3 regions of the Actinoplanes octamycinicus genome follow, and region 2 is predicted to be linked to each of the others. Evidence: riboswitches for the same ligand, from Rfam matches in the RefSeq annotation. Region 2 holds a riboswitch; each other region holds the start of a gene.
The links. Region 2 has a riboswitch for cyclic di-AMP ahead of BJY16_RS10215 (coiled-coil domain-containing protein). Riboswitches for the same ligand answer to the same signal wherever they lie in the genome.
Positions count from the first base shown of each region.

Region 1: another riboswitch for cyclic di-AMP. It lies ahead of BJY16_RS21545 (C40 family peptidase); the one in region 2 lies ahead of BJY16_RS10215 (coiled-coil domain-containing protein).
Region 3: another riboswitch for cyclic di-AMP. It lies ahead of BJY16_RS48835 (LysM peptidoglycan-binding domain-containing protein); the one in region 2 lies ahead of BJY16_RS10215 (coiled-coil domain-containing protein).

Region 1 covers NZ_JACHNB010000001.1:4,925,482-4,932,804, reverse strand. Annotated here, with positions in the region: gene BJY16_RS21565 (tetratricopeptide repeat protein) at 1-646, opposite strand, end outside; gene BJY16_RS21555 (epoxide hydrolase family protein) at 1,150-2,223, opposite strand; gene BJY16_RS21550 (MarR family winged helix-turn-helix transcriptional regulator) at 2,277-2,708, shown strand; gene BJY16_RS21545 (C40 family peptidase) at 2,768-3,730, opposite strand; cyclic di-AMP (ydaO/yuaA leader) riboswitch at 3,746-3,879, opposite strand; gene BJY16_RS21540 (M56 family metallopeptidase) at 3,993-4,910, opposite strand; gene BJY16_RS21535 (BlaI/MecI/CopY family transcriptional regulator) at 4,907-5,257, opposite strand; gene BJY16_RS21530 (cytochrome ubiquinol oxidase subunit I) at 5,334-6,749, shown strand; gene cydB (cytochrome d ubiquinol oxidase subunit II) at 6,761-7,323, shown strand, end outside.
Region 2 covers NZ_JACHNB010000001.1:2,263,778-2,271,100, forward strand. Annotated here, with positions in the region: gene BJY16_RS10210 (glycoside hydrolase family 65 protein) at 1-720, shown strand, start outside; gene BJY16_RS10215 (coiled-coil domain-containing protein) at 778-1,815, opposite strand; cyclic di-AMP (ydaO/yuaA leader) riboswitch at 1,821-1,952, opposite strand; cyclic di-AMP (ydaO/yuaA leader) riboswitch at 2,161-2,297, shown strand; gene BJY16_RS10220 (coiled-coil domain-containing protein) at 2,303-3,343, shown strand; gene BJY16_RS10225 (hypothetical protein) at 3,446-3,811, opposite strand; gene BJY16_RS10230 (TetR/AcrR family transcriptional regulator) at 3,917-4,525, opposite strand; gene BJY16_RS10235 (ABC transporter permease) at 4,713-5,606, shown strand; gene BJY16_RS10240 (ABC transporter ATP-binding protein) at 5,632-6,408, shown strand; gene BJY16_RS10245 (hypothetical protein) at 6,470-7,021, shown strand; gene BJY16_RS10250 (MFS transporter) at 7,009-7,323, opposite strand, start outside.
Region 3 covers NZ_JACHNB010000001.1:9,347,658-9,354,980, forward strand. Annotated here, with positions in the region: gene BJY16_RS42360 (helix-turn-helix transcriptional regulator) at 1-2,668, opposite strand, end outside; gene BJY16_RS42365 (VOC family protein) at 2,665-3,117, opposite strand; gene BJY16_RS42370 (dihydrolipoyl dehydrogenase family protein) at 3,143-4,498, opposite strand; gene BJY16_RS42375 (DUF6174 domain-containing protein) at 4,575-5,036, opposite strand; cyclic di-AMP (ydaO/yuaA leader) riboswitch at 5,264-5,449, shown strand; gene BJY16_RS48835 (LysM peptidoglycan-binding domain-containing protein) at 5,448-6,014, shown strand; gene BJY16_RS42385 (GDSL-type esterase/lipase family protein) at 6,217-7,323, shown strand, end outside.

The sequences.
Region 1 (7,323 bases), 2.7 Mb from region 2:
AGAGCAGCAGGCCGCCGCGCAGGCTCTTGCCGAACAGGCTGCGCAGCTTGGGGTTGCGCAGCGGACCGAGGAAGGAGACTTCCAGACGCTTCTTGACCTCGGCCATGCCGCCGACATCGGCGAGGGTGACGGTGGACCGCTCGACGTCGAAGGACCGGTCGTCGTGACCGGTCACCGGCTCTGGTTCGTCGCCGGAGCGCGCGAAGCGGGGCGGGACGACGTCACCGAACTGCTGCTCCATGGCGGCCCAGTCCACGGGCGCTCCGTTGGAGGGAGCCGACGGCGGCACAGAAGGGGAGGCCGACGGCGGCGCAGGAGAAGGAGCCGAGGGCGGCTCGGGCGACTGCGCCGAGGATGGCACGGGAGACGGGGCCGAGGGCGGAGAGGCGGAAGGTGACCCCGGGGACGGCGTCGAGGGCGAGACGGCAGACGGCGCTGCGGAGGCCGGGCCGGCCAGGGCGGACGCCATCAAGGTGCGAGCCGCGTCGTTGCCCGGCTCCCGGCTGAGCACCTGAGCGGCGTGCTCGATCGCCTCCACCCCACGCCCGGCCGCGACCAGCAACTCGGCCAGATGCAGCCGCAGCGGCAGGTCGTCCGGGCGCGCCTGCACCGCCGCGGTGAGGCTGTCGATCAACGCGTCGCTCATGAGACGCGATTATGCCCGCGCCCGGCCCACCCACCGTCCCCGGCTGGCGCTGAGGGGTATCTCAAACCGGCCTTGACGGGTGACTCAGCCGGCTGGCCCAAGGGCGGCCACTGCCGGCTCAGCCGCGAGTAATCCACATCAGCATGTTGTCCACAGCCCATCCCCGCGCGATCTCGTTTCCGCGTCACACTGTCTTCGGGCGGCTCCCCCTGGGTGGGCGGGGTCTGGAAGGTGGGCACGGACCGCAACGCGAGCACGGACCGCAACGCCGGCACGGACCGCAACGCGGGCACGGACCGCAACGCGGGCACGGACCGCAACGCGGGCACCGACCGCAACGCCGGCACGGACCGCAACGCCGGCACGGACCGCAACGCGAACGCGGACGGCAACGCGGGCACGGACCCAACGCGGGCACGGACCCAACGCGGGCACGGACCCAACGCGGGCCGAAACACGAAGATGGGCGCGGACCGGAACGCGGGCACGGACCAGCCGCGCGGTCAGCGGTTGTCGAGGGTGCGGAAGAACGTGGTGACGTCCTCGGCGAACAGGTCCGGGACCTCCAGCGCGGCGAAGTGGCCGCCCCGCGGGAACTCCGTCCAGTGCCGGACGTCGTAGCGCTGCTCGACCAGCGGGCGGATCGCCTGGGTGATGTCGGCCGGCAGGACCGCGACGCCGAGTGGGGCCGCGCAGGTCACCGGGACGTTCACGCCGCTCTCCTTGACCAGCCGGGCGGATGAGGCGGCGGTCCGGTGGAACCAGTGGTGGGCGACGTCGGCCAGGATGCGGTCGTCGGGCACCGGGGTGGCCGGGTCGGACCAGCGGTCGAACTTGTCCGCCCAGAAGGCGAGCAGACCGGTGGGTGAGTCGTTGAGGGCGTAGGCCGGGGTCTGCGGACCGGAGGCGAACAGCAGCTGGTGCGGATGGCGGTTCTTGGCCAGCTCCATGGTCTTCGCCAGGCGGGCCTGGTCGGCCGGGGAGAGCCCGTCCGGCGAGCCGGGTGTGGGCAGGTAGTTGATGTGCACGCCGACCACGTTGTCCGGGGCGGCGCCGGCCAGGTGCCGGGAGATGCCGGAACCCCAGTCGCCGCCCTGTGCGCCGTAGCGCCGGTAGCCGAGCGAGGCCATCAGCTCGGCCCACGCCTCGGCGACCCGCTGCTGGCTCCAGCCGCGCCGGGTGGTCGGCCCGGACAGGCCGAATCCCGGGATGGCCGGGACGACCACGTGGAAGTGCTCGGCGAGCCGGTCGACGACGTCGAGGAACTCGACGGTGGAGCCGGGCCAGCCGTGGGTGAGCACGATCGGCAGCGCGGCCGGGTCGGGGTGCCGCAGGTGCATGAAGTCGACCCGGTCGCCGCCGATCTCGGTGACGAACTGCGGGTACGCGTTCAGCTCGTCCTCGTGGGCGCGCCAGTCGAACTTGAGCCATCGGTCGGCGAGGGCACGGACCCGGGCGAGCGGGATGCCGTAGTCGTCGCCGGCGCCGGGCAGCTCGTCGGGCCAGCGGGTGCGGGACAGCCGGTCGGCCAGGTCGTCGAGATCGGACTGCGGGAGATGGAGCCGGAATTCGTTCATACGACTAACGTTAGAGCATCTAACGTTAGTCAGTCCAATGTTACGCTGGACACATGGACCATCTGCCGAGCTGGCTGCTCACCCAGACCGCCGCGCACGCGCACCGGCTGGTCGGCGACGGATTCGCCGCGGTGGGGGCGCGCGGTTATCACTACCGCTTGCTGGAGTCGCTGCTCGCCGACGGGCCGGCCAGCCAGGCGGCGCTCGGGCGGCGCACCGGCATCCACCTCAGCGACCTGGTGGGCGCGCTCAACGAGCTGGAGGCGGACGGCTATGTGGCGCGCTCGCCCGACCCGGCGGACCGGCGGCGCAACGTCATCACGGTGACCGAGAAGGGTCAGGAGCGGGCGCGGGAGCTGGCCGAGCGGGCGGCGGCGATCCAGGACGAGTTGCTGGCGCCGCTGACCGCGCAGGAGCGCGACCAGTTCACCGCGCTGCTGAGGAAAGTGCTGGCCGGCGCTTCCGGCCGTACGCCAGGGGTGTGAAAGAGACAGGGCCGCTCCCGGAGAAAACCGGAAGCGGCCCTGTCACCTGAGCCGGAGCGCTAGCCCGCGGGCCGGCGATAGCCGGCGATCGGACCGCGATCGATCGTCGCCATCCGCACGTGGTCGCCCGTGTGCGGAGCGTGCACCACCATGCCGCCACCGATGTAGATCGCCACATGGTGCACGTCGGAGTAGTAGAAGACCAGGTCACCCGGCCTCAACTCGCTCCGGCTCACCGATTTCGTGGACCCCCACTGGTCCTTGGTGTAGTGCTCGAGATGCACGCCGACGGCCTTCCACGCCTCTTTCGTCAGACCCGAGCAGTCGTAGCTGTTCGGACCCTCGGAACCGAAGACGTAGGGCTTGCCGATCAGGTCGCAGGCCCGCTGCGCGGCCCGGCCACCCTTGTCGTTGGTGTAGTCCACCGGGCACGGACCGGTCTTGAACGGACCGTCGTCCGTGTCGCCGTACGCCTTGATCCGCAGTTTCTGCAGGGAGGTGATCTCCTTCTCGATCGCCGACTTCTTGGTCTTGAGGTCGGTGTCCCGAGTGGCGATCTCGGACGCCAGAGCGTCCAGTTTCTCCTTGTCGGCTGCGTACTTGTCGCGGAGCTTCACGACGTCGCCGATCGACTCCTGACGGTCGCTGGCCAGCTGCTCGAGGAGCGAGAGCTTCTCGGTCAGCGCGTTCGGATCACCGCTGAGGATCGCGCCGAGGGCGCTCGGCGGACCCTGCATGTAGGCGTCCGAGGCCAGGCCGCGCACCTCCACCAGGGCCGCGTCGACCTGCTTCTGCAGCGGAGCGAGCGTCTGGTTCAGCTGCTTCTGCTGCTTCTGCAGTTTGAGGAGCTTGCCGTGCACGTCGTTGTAGTCCTCGATGACGGGCTCGAGCTCGTTCCACTGCTTGTCGATCTGATCTTCGACGCTGCCCGGCGAGGGCGTGGCGTGGGCAACGACAGGTCCGGTGAGAACGAGTCCGGCAGCGGCCACCGCGAAAAGCAGGCCGCGTAGTCCGCGTTTCACGTAGGTGCGTTGTCCTTTCTTCCACTCGGCCGCCGACCGGGTTAGCTGACGGGTTCGAGCGGGAAGCACGCCCGGCCGCGGGAACGCGGCTTCACCCCACACACCTGGGTCCCCGGCTCGCCGTTGCGGCGATTAGGCGGTGGTTCGTCAGATCGGCCGGTTGGACGATGGGGGGCTGCCGAACCGGGGACCACCGTACTCGGATCATGCGGGCAAATGAAGCTTGCCCGCGTGGCGATACCGCCCGCACAGCGAGCGGCACTCAGAGTGACCGGAACGGCCAGGCATCCAGGGCCTGCCCCAGCCAGGGCACCACCAGAATCACCGTGGGTAACACCAGCAGACCGGCTGCGGCGACCCCGGCGAGCACCGACAGACCCCTCGAGGTGGGCGCCGGACCGGCCAGCCGGTCGAGCCTGCGGGAGCGCGATTCACCCGCCGGGTCGGCCGGGGCCTCCTCCGCCAGGGGGACGGCGTCGGACAGCCGGGCCAGCGCGGCGCGCAGCGGGACCGGCCCGGTCCGCCGCCGGGCCGCGTCGTCGGCCACCATCTCCAGCAGCAGATGCACCGCGTCCAGCGGCGCCCGGGACCGCAGCGGGCGCGGCACCGCCTGGTAGAACGCGGTGAACGACTCCATCACCAGCTCGTGCCGGTGCCGCAGGTGCGCCTGCTCGTGGGCGAGCACCGCGTCCACCTGCTCGCGGTCCAGGATCCGCAGCACCGCGTCGCTGAGCACCACCCGGGGCTCCCGGCCGGGCACGCAGTAGGCCAGCGGCAGCGCGCCGTCCAGCACCCGCACCTCGGCGCCGCCCAGCTCGCGGTGCCGCTCCACCCGGTCCAGCAGGTCGACCAGGGTGCGGTGCCGCTCGCGGCGGGCCCGGGCCCGGGCACTCACCCGGATCAGCGAGATCAGCAGCCGGATCACGATGGTGGCCGCGACCGCCAGCGAGAACACCAGCGCCGCCACGGTCCACGGGTGATCGGCGCCGGCCGCCCGGGTCAGCTCCTCCGGGGCGGCCAGGACCACGCCGAGCGCGCAGAGCACCGCGGTCAGGGTGAGCGCCTGCCAGAGCAGGACGGCGGCGACCGGGGCGCGGTCCGGCCAGCGGGCGCCGGCCAGAACGCCCGGGACGACCAGCGACAGGGTCAGCCCGAGGGTTCCGAGGAGGAGTGCGGTCACGTCTCTTTCGGCGTCGCGTTCAGGGCGGCTTGGATCGCGCCGGGGGGCAGCTGACCGAGGAAGTATGCCAGCGCGGCGTCCTGATCGGGGGACGCGCTCAGGGCGTCGAGCATCACGGCCGCGGTCATCTCCTCACGGGACTGGGCCGCGGCGTACTGGTAAGCCCTGTCCGCTTTCATCTGGACGACCAGCTTCTTCTTGGCGAGACGGTCCAGGACCGTCATCACCGTCGTGTACGCCAGATCCCGGTTCTTGCTGATCCGCTCGTGCACCTGTCGCACGGTCAGCGCCTCGGGAGCGTCCCAGAGCTGCGTCATGACCTCGCGTTCGAGATCGCCTAGTGCCATGTGACCCATCCTACTAGGGGCAGTCGTACTACGTCTCGTAGTATCTACTACGAAGAGTCGTAGAGGGGGACACCCGATGGACGTGCTCGACCTGACCCGGCTGCAGTTCGCCGTCGTGACGATCTATCACTACCTGTTCGTGCCGCTGTCGATCAGCCTGTCGGCGGTCGCGGCCGGTCTGCATCTGGCCTGGTTGCGCACCGACTCGCGGAAGTACCTGGATCTCACGAAGTTCGTCGGGAAGCTCTTGATCGTCACCTTCGCCGTCGGCGTGGTCACCGGGCTCGTCCAGGAGTTCCAGTTCGGACTGGGCTGGAGCGCCTTCGCCAAGTTCTACGGTGACGTGTTCGGCCCGACCCTCGCGGTCGAGGGGATGCTCGCGTTCTTCCTGGAGGCCACCTTCCTCGCGGTCTGGTATTTCGGGTGGGGCCGGCTGCCGCGCAAGCTGCACGCCGCCACGATCGTGGTGGTGGCGGTCGGGACGCTGCTCTCCGCCTACATCATCCTGGCGGCCAACTCGTTCATGCAGAACCCGGTGGGGTACGAGCTGGACGCCACCACCGGCCGCGCGCACCTGACCAGCTTCTCCGCGCTGATGACCAACGAGGTGGTGCTGGCCGCGTTCCCGCACACCATGGCCGGCGCGGCGATGGCCGGCGGCGGACTGCTGCTCGCCCTCGGGGTCTGGCGGCTCACCGCGGACCGCGGGTTCCGGCCGCTGGCCCGGCTCGGCGCCTGGCTGACCCTGGTCGGTGGGGCGCTCACCGCGCTCACCGGCGACCACCTGGGCAAGGTGATGACCGCGGTGCAGCCGATGAAGATGGCGGCGGCCGAGGCGCTCTACTCGACCACCACCGGGGCGCCGTTCTCGGTTCTCGCGGTCGGCAAGCTCGGGCACGACAAGCCGTTCCTCACCGTGGAGATCCCCCGGCTGCTGTCCTTCCTGGGCACCGGCTCGTTCGACGGGACGGTGCAGGGGATCGACGACCTGCAGGCGCAGTATGTGGCGCAGTACGGGCCGGGCAGCTACGTACCGATGATCCCGGTGGCGTTCTGGACCTTCCGGCTGATGATGGGCGCCGGGATCGCCGGGATGATCCTCGCGGCGTACTACCTCTGGGCCTCAGCCGAGAAGAAGTCACGACTCCCGCTGCTTCCCGCCGTCCTGCAGAGGGGCGCCGGGGTGCCCGGCTGGGCCAAGCGGATCCTGCTGCTCTCGCCGCTGCTGCCGGCCGCGGCCAACACGTTCGGCTGGATCTTCACGGAGACGGCCCGGCAGCCGTGGCTCGCCTTCGGGATCTCCAAGGTCTCCGACGGGATCTCCCCCGGGTTGACGAGTGCCGAGGTCATCGCGTCGCTGGCCGGGTTCACCGCCGTCTACGGGCTGCTCGCCCTGGCCTGGTTCAAGCTCGTCGTCCATCTCTCGACGAAGCCGCTCAGTCCCGAGATCTCGGACAAGTCGCCCGTTCCCGAGCCCGCCCCGGCCTACTAGGAGACCGTCGCATGATCACCTTCTGGTTCGCGATCCTCGTCCTCGCCTGGGTGCTCTACTTCGTCCTCGAAGGCTTCGACTTCGGCGTCGGGCTGCTCGCCCCGTTCCTCGGCCGCGACGAGCACGAGCGCGGCGCGGCGATCCGCACCATCGGCCCGTTCTGGGACGGCAACGAGGTGTGGCTGGTCGCCGCGATCGGCGTCACCTTCGCCGCCTTCCCCGACTGGTACGCCGTCCTGCTGTCCGCGCTCTACCTGCCGATGGTCGGCATCCTGCTGCTGCTCGCGGTCCGCGGGGCGGCGCTGGAGTTCCGCGGCAAGCACGACTCCCCCGCCTGGCGCCGCCGCTGCGACCGGCTGCTCGCCGGGTCGTCGGCCGGCGTGGTGCTGCTCTGGGGCGCGCAGCTCGGCGTCTTCGTCCACGGCCTGCGGATCGACGCCGACGGCGTGGTGATCGGGAACGGTCTCGGCCGCAGTCTGGCTCCGCTGCTCACCCCGGCCGCCGGGCTCGGTGCGCTGGCCGCGTTGCTCGGCACGGTGCTGCTCGGCGCGACCTTCCTGGCGCTGCGTACCAC
Region 2 (7,323 bases):
GTCCACCAGCAGTGCGAGGGCTTCACCCGGCTGCAGGAGTGGGACTTCGAGAACACTCCGCCGGAGGGTTACCCGCTGCTGCTCAACTACCCGTACTTCGACCTGTACCGCAAGCAGGTGGTCAAGCAGGCCGACCTGGTGATGGCGATGTACATCCGGGGTGACGCGTTCACCCCGGAGGAGAAGACCCGCAACTTCGCCTACTACGACGCGCGGACCGTCCGGGACTCGTCGCTGTCGGCGTGCATCCAGGCGGTGATGGCGGCCGAGACCGGGCACCTCGAGCTGGCCCACGACTACCTGGGCGAGGCCGCCCTGATGGACCTGCACGACCTGCACCAGAACGCGCGGGACGGCGTGCACGTGGCGTCCCTCGCGGGTTCCTGGATCGCGCTGGTCGCCGGTCTCGGCGGCATGCGTGACTTCAACGGTCAGCTGTCGTTCGCGCCGCGGCTGCCCAGCCGGATCAACAACCTGGACTTCTCGCTGCTCTGGCGGGGTCTGCGGCTGCGGGTCAACGTCACCGCCGAGGAGGTCACCTACTCGCTGCGCAACGGCGGCGGCTCGGCCCGGCTGACCCTGCTGCACCACGGCAAGGAGATCGAGGTGACCCAGGTGCGGCCGGTGACCATGGCGATCCCGTCGGCCGGACCGGTCGGCCCGGCGCCGGCCCAGCCGGCCGGGCGGGCCCCGGTGCGGCGCGCCACCCCGCATCACTGAGGCGATACGACAACGGCCCCTCACCCGCAAGGGTGGGGGCCGTTCTCGGTGGCTCGATTACAGCAGTGACACGTGCACGTGGTCGGTGTGATCACTCGGCCCGTGGTAGGCGTGCCAGTTGTTCGTCGCCGGGAACCAGATCTGCTTGTACCAGATCACGTAGTAGATGCCGAGGCGGTCGGCGTTGCGCACCAGGAACGCGGTGAGGTCGTTGCCGTACCGCATCATCTTGTTGTTGCCGGTCGCCGAGGAGAACCCGCTCTTCTGCAGGGACCAATCGCAGGCCCGGCCTTTCGGGTGCTCGAACGGGCCGCCGTCGCGGTGGCAGCCGACGAACAGGTCGAAGCCGGCTTTCCGCACCTCCTTGTAGAGGTGCAGGGTGCGCTTGGTGATGCAACCGTCGGTGGTCGGGTCCTTCTGGTTGCACGACTCCGGCGAGAAACCGCCGTCGGAGTTGCGCGGCGCCGGTGCGGCGGTCGCGGATTTCGCGTCGACGAAGCCGGCGGTGATGGTCTTGTTGATGCCGGTGCCGCCACCGAGCAGCTCGAGCTGGTCCTCGGCCGAGTCGTGCAGCTTCTTCTGCACCGAGAGCTGCTGCTCCTCGTTCTTCAGCTCGGCGTCGAGGCGCTGCTTGTCGGCGGTGATGCCCTGCAGCAGCGTGTTCAGCTCGTGCAGTTTCTCGTCGTGGACCTTGTTGATCTCCTCGAGCGAGACCGCCTTGTCCAGGAAGTCCGAGGAGTCGTTGGCCCGCAGCAGGAAGCTCAGCGAGCTCAGGTTGCCGATCTGGTACTGCTGCTTGGCGATCGCGTTGACCTCGGGGACCAGCTGGTCGCGCCGGGCCTCCGCGGTCTTGATCTGAGCGGCCAGCTGGATCTGGGTCTTCTTCGACTTCGCGACCGCTGCCTTGGCGTTCACGAACCGGCGGTTCGTGGTCTCGATCTGGTCGGAGAGGTCGTCGCTCGCCTCTCCCTCCTCAGCGGTCGAGCCGCTACCTCCAGGAGCGGCGTGTGCCGGGGTGACCGGGGCCACGAATATCGCGGCGGTCACCAGCGGCGCCAGGGCAAGCGTCAGCCACCGGCGGGGACGTGCGGTCATCAACAATCCTTCCTTGTCACCGCCGACCGGGTTAGCTGACGGGTTCGGGACGGAAGCTATCCCTACCGCATAACGCGGATTCACCCCAACTACCTGGTTCCCCGGCTCGCCTTTCGACGATTGGGCGGCGGCCTGCCGGCAACTCGGGGGCGGTGCCGTCCTGGCAGGACCGGCGGCCAGTTTACCTGAGATATCACGGGACATCAGGGTCCGGAAAACCGTCAAAATTGTTACTGCACAACGACTTTCCGTAATGGCGTCACCACTCGTGACCGGGCCGTCGCCATCGGTACGAGAACTGTCGATTCGTCGATCGCCTGGGGTATGGTCGTCGCGGTTCCCGCGCGGGGACCGCCGCCTAATCGCATAACGCGCGAGCCGGGGATCCACATTTCTTCCGGGGCGAATCCGCATCCCGCGGTAGGGATCTCCTTCATCCCGAGCCCGTCAGCTAACCCGGCCGGCGGCCGACGGAAGGAAACAGCCAGTGCAGCACGTGACTGCGCGGCGACGATGGGCGGCCTTTCTGACGCTCCTGATCGCCGCATGCGGGATCGCCGGGGTCGCCGGGCCGGCCGCCGCCGCGCCCCGCCCCCTGGCCGCGCCGGGCGAGTCCGGCGACGACGGCGAGGGCGGCTCCAAGTCCCTGCTCGACAAACTCGACGAGGCCTCCAAGGGCTACGTCGCGGCCAAGGCCAAGCTGGCCAAGTCCAAGCAGCAGCAGACCGCGCTGGCCGCCGAGCTGAAGAAGCTGGACGCGGCCCTCGGCCCGCAGCAGGCGGCGCTCAACAAGTACGCCGAGCAGGCGTACTCGATGGGCCGGCTCGGCCCGCTCAGCGCGCTGCTCGGCGCCGACTCGTCGGCCGGCTTCCTGGACCGGGCCCAGCTGCTGACCACCGTGGCGGCCCGGCAGAACGCGGCGATCGCCGACCTGAAGACCACCCGGACCGACCGGCAGGCCGCCAAGACCGGGATCGACGCCGCCGTCATCGACCAGCAGAAGCAGGTCAACGTGATGGCCAAGCGCAAGGCCCAGGCCGAGCAGGCGCTCAAGGACGCCGACCAGGGCGGGGACTCCGGTGACGACGACTCCGGCAGCGGCAGTGGCAGTGGCAGCGCGGACGCCGACAAGCCGGGCAGCCTGAGCGGCGGCTGCGTGCCGGACCCGACCACCGACGGCTGCATCAGCAAGCGTCTGCTCTTCGCCATGCAGCAGGCGCAGAAGGCCGGGTTCACCCGCTACGTCGCCTGCTACCGGCCGCAGAACAGCGGGGAGCACCCGAAGGGCCGGGCCTGCGACTTCGCCGCCGACAAGAACGGGTTCGGCGGGGTGGCGACCGGCTCCAGCAAGACCTACGGCACCGACCTGGCGAACTACTTCATCCACAACGCGGACACGCTGGGCGTGCTCTACGTGATCTGGTTCAAGCGGATCTGGCTGCCGAGCAGCGGGTGGAAGTCGTACAGCGGGGCGGGCGGCACACCGTCGACCGACCACACCAACCACGTGCACCTTTCGGTGACGTAAATCTCAAGACCAAGTTTTCGGTACGGCCGGCGCGTTCCGGTCGTACCGAAAAGTCTGGCGAACCGGACGCCGGAGCGGACCGTGACCGCAGGCCGGGAGCAGTCAGGCCGGGAGCAGGCGGTGGCCGGCCATCTCCAGCTCCTCGCCGTCGTGCCGGACCGCGACCGGGGTGTTGAGGCCGGAGGCCGGGTCGTGCAGGACGACCGACGCCCCGTCGACGCGATAGGTGCCGCTCGGCCGCTTCCGGCGGCCGGCCACCTCGCCGGCGTAGGTGCCGTCGGTGCGCAGCTGCAGCTTGACCGTGCCGTCCGGGCTGCGCCAGGCGCCGACCACCGCCGAGCCGCTCACCACCGCGGGCGGCGCCGGCGCCAGGCCCAGCCCGGCGTCGGAGGTGCGGCCCATGGCGATGGCCAGCATGGCGGCGGCGTCCAGCACGGTGGTGTCGACGCGAGGGGAGTGCGAATGCATGGGGCCGGCTCCGGGAGGTCGGTGTCGGGAACGACCCCTAACTTCGGCCCGGCGCCGGTCCGATGCAGCACTCCGCCGGTTGCGGCGCGGTTGTTTCCCGGCGCCTCAACTCCCGGCGCCGCCGGCTCGCAGCGAGCCGAGCACCGATGCCGCCAGCCGCTCCAGGTAGTCGTCGCTCATCGGCTGCCGGGAGACGGCCAGCCGCCAGTAGAGCGGGCCCAGGATCAGGTCCACCGCCACCTCCGGATCGGTGTCCTCGGGCAGCTCGCCGCGGGCGATGGCCTGGCCGACCAGCTTCTCCCCGACCGCCTGCTGGTGGGTGCGCAGCACCCGTTGCAGGGTCTCGGCGATCTGCGGGTTCCGCGCCGCCTCGGCCATCAGGTCGGGGATGATCTGCGAGGCGACCCGATGCTGCAGCGCCTTGCTGACGATCATCATGAGCAGGTCGAGATCGCCGGCGAACGAGCCGGTGTCCGGAAGTGGCACCTTGCGACCGGCGACTTCCGTGATGATCTCCAGTACCATCTCCAGCTTGTTGCTCCAGCGCCGGTAGATAGCGGTCTTGCCGACGCCGGCACGCCGGGCCACGGCCTCGATCGACAGGCGGCCGTAACCGACCTCTGCCAGCTCACTCATGACCGCGTTACGAATAGCCACGGTGATGTCGTTGCGGAGCACGGCCGCTCCGGCCGGTGCGCGTTTGACTGTCGCCACCCGGTAACTATAGCGCTACGACGGAACGGTTGCGTCCCGCCGCTTGGTCGGTTACCTTTGCTGTCACGTCGATACGAACCCGTTCCATCGGCGTCGGCGGACGGATGTCATGCTGCTAGCTGTGTTCGAAGGCAAGTCACCCGAGTCCGCCACCTCGCACGGGCCGACGAGATCGGAGCACCACTCCATGCCAGAGACGGCGGTTGCCGATGCCGCTACCGGCGTTTCCCCCCGGGAACTCGCCCGACGGCACGGCCTCACCTCTTCCGGGCGGCGGCTCGGACTCGTGGAGTACTCCCGCAAGCTGTGGGCGTACCGCCACTTCATCGCCGCGCACGCCAAGGCGAAGACCACGTCCTCGCTGGGCAACACCAACCTCGGCGCGCTGTGGCAGGTGCTGACGCCGGCGCTCAACGCCTTCGTCTACTACATCATCTTCGGTGTGGTGATCGGCACCCGTGGCGGTGTCGAGAACTTCATCGCGTACCTCTGCATCGGCGTCTTCGTCTTCCAGTTCACCCAGTCGGTGGTGCAGCAGGGCATCAACGCGATCACCGGCAACCTGGGCCTGATCCGGGCGCTGCACTTCCCGCGGGCCAGCCTGCCGCTGTCGGTCGCCCTGGTGGAGATCCGCAACTTCGTCACCGCGCTGGCCGTGCTGCTGGTGATCGTGGTCGTCAAGGAGCCGGTCAACCTGGAGTGGCTGCTGGTCATCCCGGCGATGATCCTCCAGTCGATCTTCAACACCGGTCTGGCGCTGGCCTGCGCCCGGTTCGGCTCCAAGCTGCGTGACGTGAAGCAGCTGGTCCCGTTCATCATGCGGTTCTGGCTGTACGGTTCGGCGGTCCTCTACCCGGTCACCCGGTTCACCGAGCACCTGCACGGCTGGAAGCTCTTCGTCGTCGAGCTGAACCCGCTGCTGGTCTTCATCGAGCTCTACCGGCACTCGCTGATGGAGAACGTGAGGCTGGCCGGCAGCCCGGCCCAGCTGTGGATCGAGGCGGTCGCCTGGTCGCTGGTCGTGGGCCTCGCCGGGTTCGTCTACTTCTGGCGCGGAGAGAAGGGCTACGGCCGTGGCTGACCACGAGCGCGCGGAGGGCGCGAACATGACTGTCGCTGACGAGCGCATCCCCACCGTGATCGCCGACAACGCCCACGTGATCTACAAGATCCACGGGTCGGCCGGTGGTCAGCAGCAGAGCCCGCTGGCCAGCTTCAAGCGGATCGTCACCCGCACCAAGGCGGCGAACGTCCGGGAGGTGCACGCGGTCAAGGGCGTCAGCTTCATCGCCTACAAGGGCGAGGCGATCGGCCTGATCGGCAGCAACGGCTCGGGCAAGTCGACGCTGCTGCGCGCGGTCGCCGGCCTGCTGCCAGTGGCCCGCGGCGCGATCTACGCGTCCGGCCAGCCGTCGCTGCTGGGGGTGAACGCGGCCCTGATGAACGACCTGCCCGGCGACCGCAACGTCGAGCTGGGCTGCCTGGCCATGGGCATGTCGCCGGCCGAGGTCAAGGAGAAGAAGCAGAGCATCATCGACTTCTCCGGGATCAACGACCGGGGCGACTTCGCCTCGTTGCCGATGCGGACCTACTCCTCCGGCATGGGCGCCCGGCTGCGCTTCTCGATCGCCGCGGCGAAGCAGCACGACGTGCTGCTCATCGACGAGGCGCTGGCCACCGGTGACGCCAAGTTCCGCAAGCGCAGCGAGGCCCGGGTCCGCGAGCTGCGGGCCGAGGCCGGCACGGTCTTCCTGGTCAGCCACAGCGAGCAGTCGATCCGGGACACCTGCGAGCGGGTCATCTGGCTGGAGTCCGGGGTGATCCGGGCGGACGGCCCGACCGAGGCCGTGCTCAAGGAGTACGAGGCCTTCAGCCGGAAGTAACGGCTAAGCCCGCCGGGCCCCCCGCCGATCGGGGAGAGGGGACCGAGCGGGAGGGGCCGGGATGCGGCGCGTCGAGACCGGGATGGTGCTGGCGGTCGCGCTGCTGGCCGGGGGATGCGGCGGCGGCGCCGGGACCACCCCGGCGGCCGCCCCCTCGCCCAGTCCCGGCGACACCTGGTCGGTCCTGGTCTCCGGCAGCGTCACGCCGAGCCCGACGCAGTCGCCGGGCAGCCCGCGGACGCCGGGCGGGCTGACCGCCTCGCTGCCGTCGGCGAACCCCAGCTGCACCAAGGTGTTCCCGGCCACCGATCCGGTGCTGATCCCGGTCGCGGTGACCGCGATCGCGGGTGGCTTCACGGTCGAGTGGCCCCGGCAGTACGAATCGAACTACCGGGTCACCGCCGTCCCGCAGCGACTGGTCTCCGGCGCCCAGCCGGAGCCGGTCTGGAAGAACGTCCCGGCCGGCACCGGCTGCACGATCCGCACCACGATCACCGGGCTGGTGCCGGGCGCGCCCTACATCGTCTGGCTGGACGCGCCGAACTCCGGTTACGAGGCGGACGGCACCCGGCACCTCTACAGCGGCCGCAGCGGGGTGGTCTACCCCAAGTGATCGCCGTCCGGCTTGGCCCGCCGGGGCATCAGGAAGGTCAGCCCGAAGGCGGCCAGCAGGAGCAGCAGGGACACCCCGGAGGTCCGCACCGTGGTGTCCTGGAAGCCGGCCCGGACCTGCTCGGCGGCGTAAGCCGTCAGCTCCGGCGAGGCCGGCTCACCGGCGGACCGGCAGGACGGCGGCGTGACGTCCGGGTTCTCCTCCGCCACCCGGTCGGTCAGGCAGTCCCGTAGTCCGCTGATCGCGGCCGCCGGGACGCCCCGCAACGACTCCGCCGAGCTGTCCACGTGGCGGCCGACCGC
Region 3 (7,323 bases), 7.1 Mb from region 2:
CCGGCAGCTCGCGGCGGGAGGTGACGCCCAGCTTCGTGAAGATCTTCCGCAGGTGCCACTCGACGGTCCGCGGGCTCAGGAACAGCACCGCGCCGATCTCCGGGTTGGTCCGCCCGGACGCCGCCAGCCGGGCGATCTGCGACTCCTGCGGGGTCAGCTCCTCGGCGGTCCCGGCCGAGCGCTTGCGGACCGTCTCGCCGGTCGCGGTCAGCTCCCGGCCGGCCCGCTCGGCGAAGCCCTCGGCGCCCATCGTGCTGAACGCCTCGTACGCCGGACGCAGCTGGTCCCGCGCCTCCCCGCGCCGGTTCGCCCGCCGCAGCCACTCCCCGTAGACCAGCCGGGCGCGAGCCAGCTGCAGCTTGTGCCGGCTCGCCGCGAACTGCTCGACCGCCTCCCGGTAGTCGCTCTCCCGGTCGTCGACCAGCGCGTCGGCCAGCGCCCGCACCCCGCGCGCCCACGCGGTGTCGACGGCCGCCGCCCGGGCCACCAGCCGGTCCCGGGCCTCGGCCGCGACGGCCGGCGATCCGGCTCGGGCCGCCGCCTCGACCAGCTCGCCGAGCGACCACTGCAGCACCGCGAGGTCCTCGTGGGCGGCCGCCTCCCGCGCCGCGGCCATCGCCGCCGCGTAGTCGCCGTGCCCGTTGTGCAGCACCGCCCTGCTGTACGCGGCGGTGCTGAGCAGCCAGCCGACGCCCCCGGCGGTGGCGTCCCGGCGGAGTTCGTCGATGAGCGCGAGCGCCTCGCCGGTCCGGCCGCGGAAGGCGGCCAGGATGCTCGCGCTCGCCGGGTGCGGCGCCGGTCCGGTGGCCCGGGCCAGCGCGGCGGCCTCGTCGATCAGGTCGGAGGCGTCGGCGAACCGGCCCGCGTAGATCAGCGCGGTGGACCGGAAGGTGAGCGCGCTGGGCAGCCGGGACAGCTCGCCGGCCGCCCGGGCGTAGGTGACCGCCTGCTCGGTGCGGTCCTGGAACGCCGCGTCGTCGAAGACCTCGTGGACCAGCATGCCGGTCAGCCAGAGCAGGTCCAGCTCGTTGTCGGTGGGCACCGCGTCGAGGGCCTCGCGGAACGCCGGAACCGCGGCGGCGTGCCCCGCCCGGTGCCAGGTGATCAGACTGGTGAGCAGCAGTCCGGCCGGCTCCTCGCCGGCCGGGGCGGACGCGGCCGCGTCGATGGCGGGGTCCAGCGAACCCAGCCGGCCCGCGTTGATCGCCGCGCCGACCGCCGACAGGTACGTCTCCCGGGCGGCGACCGGATCCAGGCCTCGGAGCCGGCCGGCCGCGGCGAGCAGCGGCGGTACCACCTCCCGCCCGCTGTTCACCACGAACGCGACCTGGGCGCGCAGCCGCTCCACACCGGCCTGCTGGACCGGGTCGAGCGGGCCCATCTCGACCGCGGCGAGCAGACCGGGGACCGCGGCGGCGGCTCCGGAGGCGAGCCGGGCCTGTGCGGCGGCAAGCATCCGCGCGGTGCGCCGGCTCGGGTCCGGGGTGAGCTCGGCGGCCCGCTCCAGGAACGCCGCCGCCGCGGCCCGGCCACCGCGGGCCAGAGCCCGGCCGGCCGAGTTCTCCAGCTCGGCGGCGACCGCCTCGTCGGGACCGGCGGCGGCGTGCCCGCGGTGCCAGGCGCGCCGGTCCGGATCCTCGACGGCGTCGGTGACCTCGGCGAGCGCCCGGTGCACGGCGCGCAGCTCGGCGGGGTCGGCGCGGTGCCAGGCGGCCGAGCGGACCAGCGGGTGCCGGAACCGGACCCGGGCCCCGATCTCGACCAGCCCGGCCGCCTCGGCCGGGCCGGCCGCCTCCGGGCTGACCCCGAGCAGCGCGACGGCCTTCCAGAGCAGCGGCACGTTGCCGATCGGCTCGACGGCGGCGGTCAGCAGCAGCGTGCGGGTGTCCGCGGGAAGGGCGGCGATCCGGCGTTCGAAACCGAGTTCCAGCCGGCCGGCCAGCACCGGCCCGGGCGTGCCGAAGCCGAACGCCAGATCGGCCGGGTCCAGCTCCCGGGGCAGTTCGAGCAGGGCGAGCGGGTTGCCCCGGGTCTCGTCGACGATCCGGTCCCGGACCCGGGCGTCGACCAGGCCGGGCAGCACGGTGTCCAGCAGGGCGCGGGCGTCGGCCTCCGGCAGGCCCTCGACGCGCAGCTCGGGCAGGCCGGTGAGCAGCGCGTCGTCGGCCGGGGTGCGGGCCGCGAAGACCAGCGCGACCGACTCGGCGTCCAGCCGGCGGGCCACGAAGGTGAGGATCACCTCGGACATCCGGTCCAGCCACTGGGCGTCGTCGACGACCACGACCAGTGGCTGGTCGACGGCGGCCTCGGCGAGCAGGCCGAGCACCGCGAGGCCGATCAGCAGCGCCTCCGGCGGCCGGCCGGCGGCCAGGCCGAACGCGGTGGACAGCGCGGCTCGCTGCGGCTCGGGCAGCCGGTCCAGGTGCGGCAGCAGCGGGGCGACCAGCTGCTGCAACGCCGAATAGGCCAGCTCGGTCTCCGGCTCGACCCCGGCGGCGCGGACCACCCGGCCGGCCGGCGCGTGCCCGGCCAGGTAGTCGAGCAGCGCCGACTTGCCCGCGCCGGCCTCGCCGCGCAGCACCAGGACCCGGCTCTGGCCGGCCCGGACATCCTGGAGAAGTCTGTCCAGCTGGTCCCGCTCGCGGCCGCGCCCCCGCAGTTCGATCACGCGGCGAGACTACCCGCCGCCCGCTCGCTGACCTCCTGCAAGAGATAGCCGTTGCCGTCCGGATCGGCGAACGAGGCGAACGAGCCGTAGGACAGCCGGCCCGGGTACAGGCCGGGCACCCGCTTGTCGGTGCCCGCGTGGTGGAAGATGCCGTCCGCGTCGTGGAAGATCTCGCTGACCTCGACGCCCCGGGCGAGCAGCTCGGCGCGGGCCTCCTCGATGTCCCGGACGACCAGGTGGACGTTCTCCATGGCGCCCGGCCGGGCGGTGCCGATGCCGACCCCGAAGACGATCGAGCAGGGCGAACCGGGCGGGGTGAAGTGCACCACCCGGAAGTCGTCGCCGCACACGTAGTCGAGGTCCTCGCGCCAGCCGAGCCGCCGGTAGAACGTCTTGGCCCGGTCGACGTCGCTGACCGGCACGGCGATCAGCTCGAGGTGGAAGTCCATCACGGTCCACTCCTCACTGTGCGGGTCAGATGCCGAGCGCGTTGAAGAGGTAGAGCCACACCTCACTGCGGGTGGGGAACGCCGGGATGGCGTGCCGGAGCCGGCGCAGTGGCACCTCGCCGACCACCGCGACGGTGGCGGCCTGCAGGAAGTCGGCGACGTTCGAGCCGGTCAGGGTGACGCCGACCAGCACATCGCGGTCGGTGTCGACGAGGAACCGGGCGGTGCCGCGCGGGCCGCCGGTGAACGCGCCGCCGGCGTTGCCGTCGGTCGGCAGGTCGATCACCCGGACGTCGAGGCCGGCCGCGGCGGCCGTCGCGGTGGTGTGACCGACCGCGGCCACCTGCGGCTCGGTGAAGATCACCCGGGGCGAGCCGGGGCCGTCCGCGAGATGCTCGGCCGCCATCGGCTCGCCGAGGATGTCGCCGGCCGCGATGGCCGCCTGATATTTCGCCATGTGCGTGAAGAGCGCTTTCCCGTTCAGGTCACCGACCACGTAAAGCCAGCTCGATCCGGGAACGCGCATGTTCTCGTCGACCCGTGGGGAATCCACGCCGACGGTGTCCAGGCCCAGGTCCGCCGCCTGCGGCGTGCGTCCGGCAGCGACCAGGATCTCCGCCGCGGTCACGGTGACCCCGTCACTCAGGGTCACGTCAACACCGAGACCCGTTCGGCGTACGGCCTGAGCGCGCGCCCCGATCCGGATGTCCACCCCCTGCTCGGTCAGCGACTGCGCCACCTGCTCACCGGCGAACGGCTCCTCCCGCGGCAGCAGCCCCCGCTCCCCCGGGATCAGGGTGACCCGGGCGCCGAGCGAGGTGAACGCCTGGCTGAGCTCGGAGCCGACCACCCCGCCACCGAGCACGATCAGCGACTCCGGGATGACCGGGGTGGTGACCGCCGCCCGGTTCGTCCACGGCTCGGCGTCGGCCAGCCCGTCGATGGCGGGCAGCGCGGCCCGGGTGCCGCCGGCCAGGATGACCGCCCGCCGGGCCTCGAGGATCTCGTCGCCGACCCGGACGCGTTTCTCCCCGGCGAGCCGGCCCCAGCCGCGGACCAGGGTGATCCCCCGCTCCGCCAGCCAGGGCAGCTGGCCGGCGTCGTCCAGGCCGCCGATCAGCTCGTCGCGGCGGCGCAGCACGGCGGCCACGTCGAGGTCGCCGGTGACCGCGGCGGCCACCCCGGGTGTGCGCCGGGCCTCGGCGAGCAGCTCACCCGGGCGCAGCAGCGCCTTGGACGGCATGCACGCGTAGTAGGAGCACTCCCCGCCGACCTTGTCGGCCTCGACGATCGCCACATCCAGTCCGGCCTCGGCCAGCCGGCCGGCCGCCACCTCGCCGCCGGGTCCGGCGCCGATCACCACCACGTCAAAGCTTCGCATGCGGTAGATGGTCGCCCGGCGGCGAACTCGTTCACCCCAGGGGGTTGCCCTGGGCGGCACCCGGGGCCGCCGGGGGTCAGCTCGGTGACGGGGCGGCGGGGCGGGGCCGGATGTCGCTGAACGTGTAGCACGCCTCGTCGTCGATGGCGTTCGGCATCGGGTCGATCGTCAGCGAGGCGGGCAGGCCGGCCGCGTCGGTGGTGAACTCGATCACGGCGTCCGGCCCGGCGGTGCCGGTTTCGGCGAGCAGCTCGGCGATGGCCGGGTAGTGCGCCACGTCCGGGTTGGTGTCCCGGTCGGCGGGCTCGCCGGTGACCCGCTCGCCGGCCACGGTGATCCGGTACTTGCCGATCAGTGCCCGCTCGCCGCAGGTCGAGGTGAGGACGTAGGTGTAGTGCGACGGCAGGTTCGCGGCTGCCACGTGGACGGCGTCACGGGTCTCCGCGGTCGTACCGGAAAGGGTGGTGCCGCACGCGGAGACCGCGAGTGCGGTGATCACGGTGAGCAGCGCGGTCCGGCGCTGTCGGGAATCGGCCATGGCTGGTTCGACGCACCGTGACCAGCGGCGGTTCCGCCCTTTCTGCCGGTCGTGCGGCATGCCGGGAGGACGGGCGGATGACCGGTTTCGGAAATGCCTGGCTTTCCAGGGCACGAACAAGATCAAATCACCCTAATACCGTGAAGAACGTCACTATCCGGCATCAAAAACTTGGATGAACGACCGGGGATGTGGTTACCGTCGGTCGTCCCGCGATGGCGGGCACTGTGGACGGACCGCCGAATCCTGCCGCCGATCCACAGACTCGATGAGAAGGGCAGGAGCGGGGGACCCACCGTTTCCGGCGCGTCCATCACGGAGCGCGCCTCGGGGTGAAGCCGCCATGTGTGACGCGGCCGGGCCGATCTGCCCGAACCCGACAGCTCACCTCGCAGGCGTGGAGGATCATCCATGTCTCGGATCGGTAGACGAACGCGCCTTGCTGCCCTCACCCTGGTGGCGGCGGGCGTGACCGGAGCCGGCGTGCTGTTCGCGCCCGCTTCCCCGGCGATGGCATCCAGCGTCAACTGGGACGTGGTCGCCAAGTGCGAATCGGGCGGCCGCTGGCACATCAACACCGGTAACGGGTACTACGGCGGCCTGCAGTTCAGCCGCAGCACGTGGAAGGCGAACGGCGGCGGCAAGTACGCGTCGACCGCGGACAAGGCCACCAAGGGCGAGCAGATCAAGATCGCCGAGAAGCTGTACGCCAAGCGCGGGCTGAGCCCGTGGCCGGTGTGCGGCAAGAAGGCCGGCGTGCACAAGAAGGCCACGTCGACCAGGAAGAAGTCCACCAAGGCGAAGAGCAGTAAGGTCAAGTCGACCGGCAAGACCTACGTGGTGAAGTCCGGCGACACGCTCGCCAAGATCGCCCGGAAGTACCACATCAAGGGCGGCTGGCGGACGCTGTACAAGCTCAACAAGAGCAAGCTGTCCAGCCCGAGCCGGATCTACCCCGGTCAGCGGATCCGTCTCTGACGGTCCGTCCTCCGGCCGCGCGGTCGTCCGGGCGGGCGGCGGCGCGGCCGGGACGATCACCGCCCCGTCCGGCCCGCGGAGGCCGTCACCGCCGGCGGCAGACCGGCGACATCCCTGGTGATCCTTGTCCCGCTGACCTGATCCGCACCAGGTCAGGTGTGAGGATTGCCGCCGGGACGTGGGCGCGGCAACGGGGGAACACATGCGGTGGGTCGGGGCGGCGGGGCTGGCCGGGGGCATGCTGCTGCTGGTGGCGGGATGCGGAGCGACTGATCCGTACGCGAATGCCGCCCCGGCCTCCCCCGCGCCTTCCCACCCGGCGGCCTTCCCGGCGCCGTCCCAGTCGGCGGCTTTCCTCTCGCCGTCCCGGTCGGCGGCGCCGGACTGGGTCGGCACCTGGGGTGTCGCGATGACCGACGGCGGGCAGGCCTTCGAGCGGCAGACCGTCCGGCAGATCGTGCACACCAGCGTCGCCGGGGACCGCGCCCGGCTGGAGCTGTCCCACGCGTTCGGCCGCACGCCGCTGGTGATCGGCGGGGTGCACGTGGCGCGGCAGGTGTCCGGGAGCACCATCGACCCGGCCACCGACACCGTGGTGACCTTCGGCGGCAGGACGGCGGTGACCATCCCGGCGGGCGGCACGGTGACCAGCGACCCGGTGAGCTTCGCCGTGCCGGCCGACGCCGATCTGGCGGTCAGCGTCCACCTGCCGGCGGCGACCGGCGAGACCACCCGGCATCCGCTCGGCACCAGGGACAATTTCATCGGTACCGGCGACCAGCTCACCGCCACGAGCATCCGCGGCGCCGAGACGTCCAGCAACTACTTCTTCCTGACCGGCCTGGACGTGCACAACTCCGCGGCGGAGGGGACGGTCGTGGCGTTCGGGGCGTCGATCACCGACGGGCTGGACTCGGCCTTCGGGGCCAACCAGCGGTGGCCGGACCTGCTCGCCGACCGGCTGCGCGCGGCGGGGCGGACGATCGGCGTGGTGAACACCGGGATCAGCGGCAACCGGCTGACCGCCGACGGCACCGACGGACGCGGCGAGAGCGCGGCCCACCGGTTCGAGCGGGACGTGCTGCGGCGTACCGGAGTGCGCTGGGTGATCATCTCGGACGACCCGCTGAACGATCTGGGCAGCCACCGCGCACCGGGCAGCGACGAGATCATCAGCGCCTACCGGCAGCTGATCGATCGCGGTCATGCGGCCGGGATCAGGGTGATCTGCTCGACGCTCACCCCGTTCCGCGGCGCGGACTACTGGAGCAGCCGGGGCGAGCAGGGCCGGGCCGAGGTGAACGCGTTC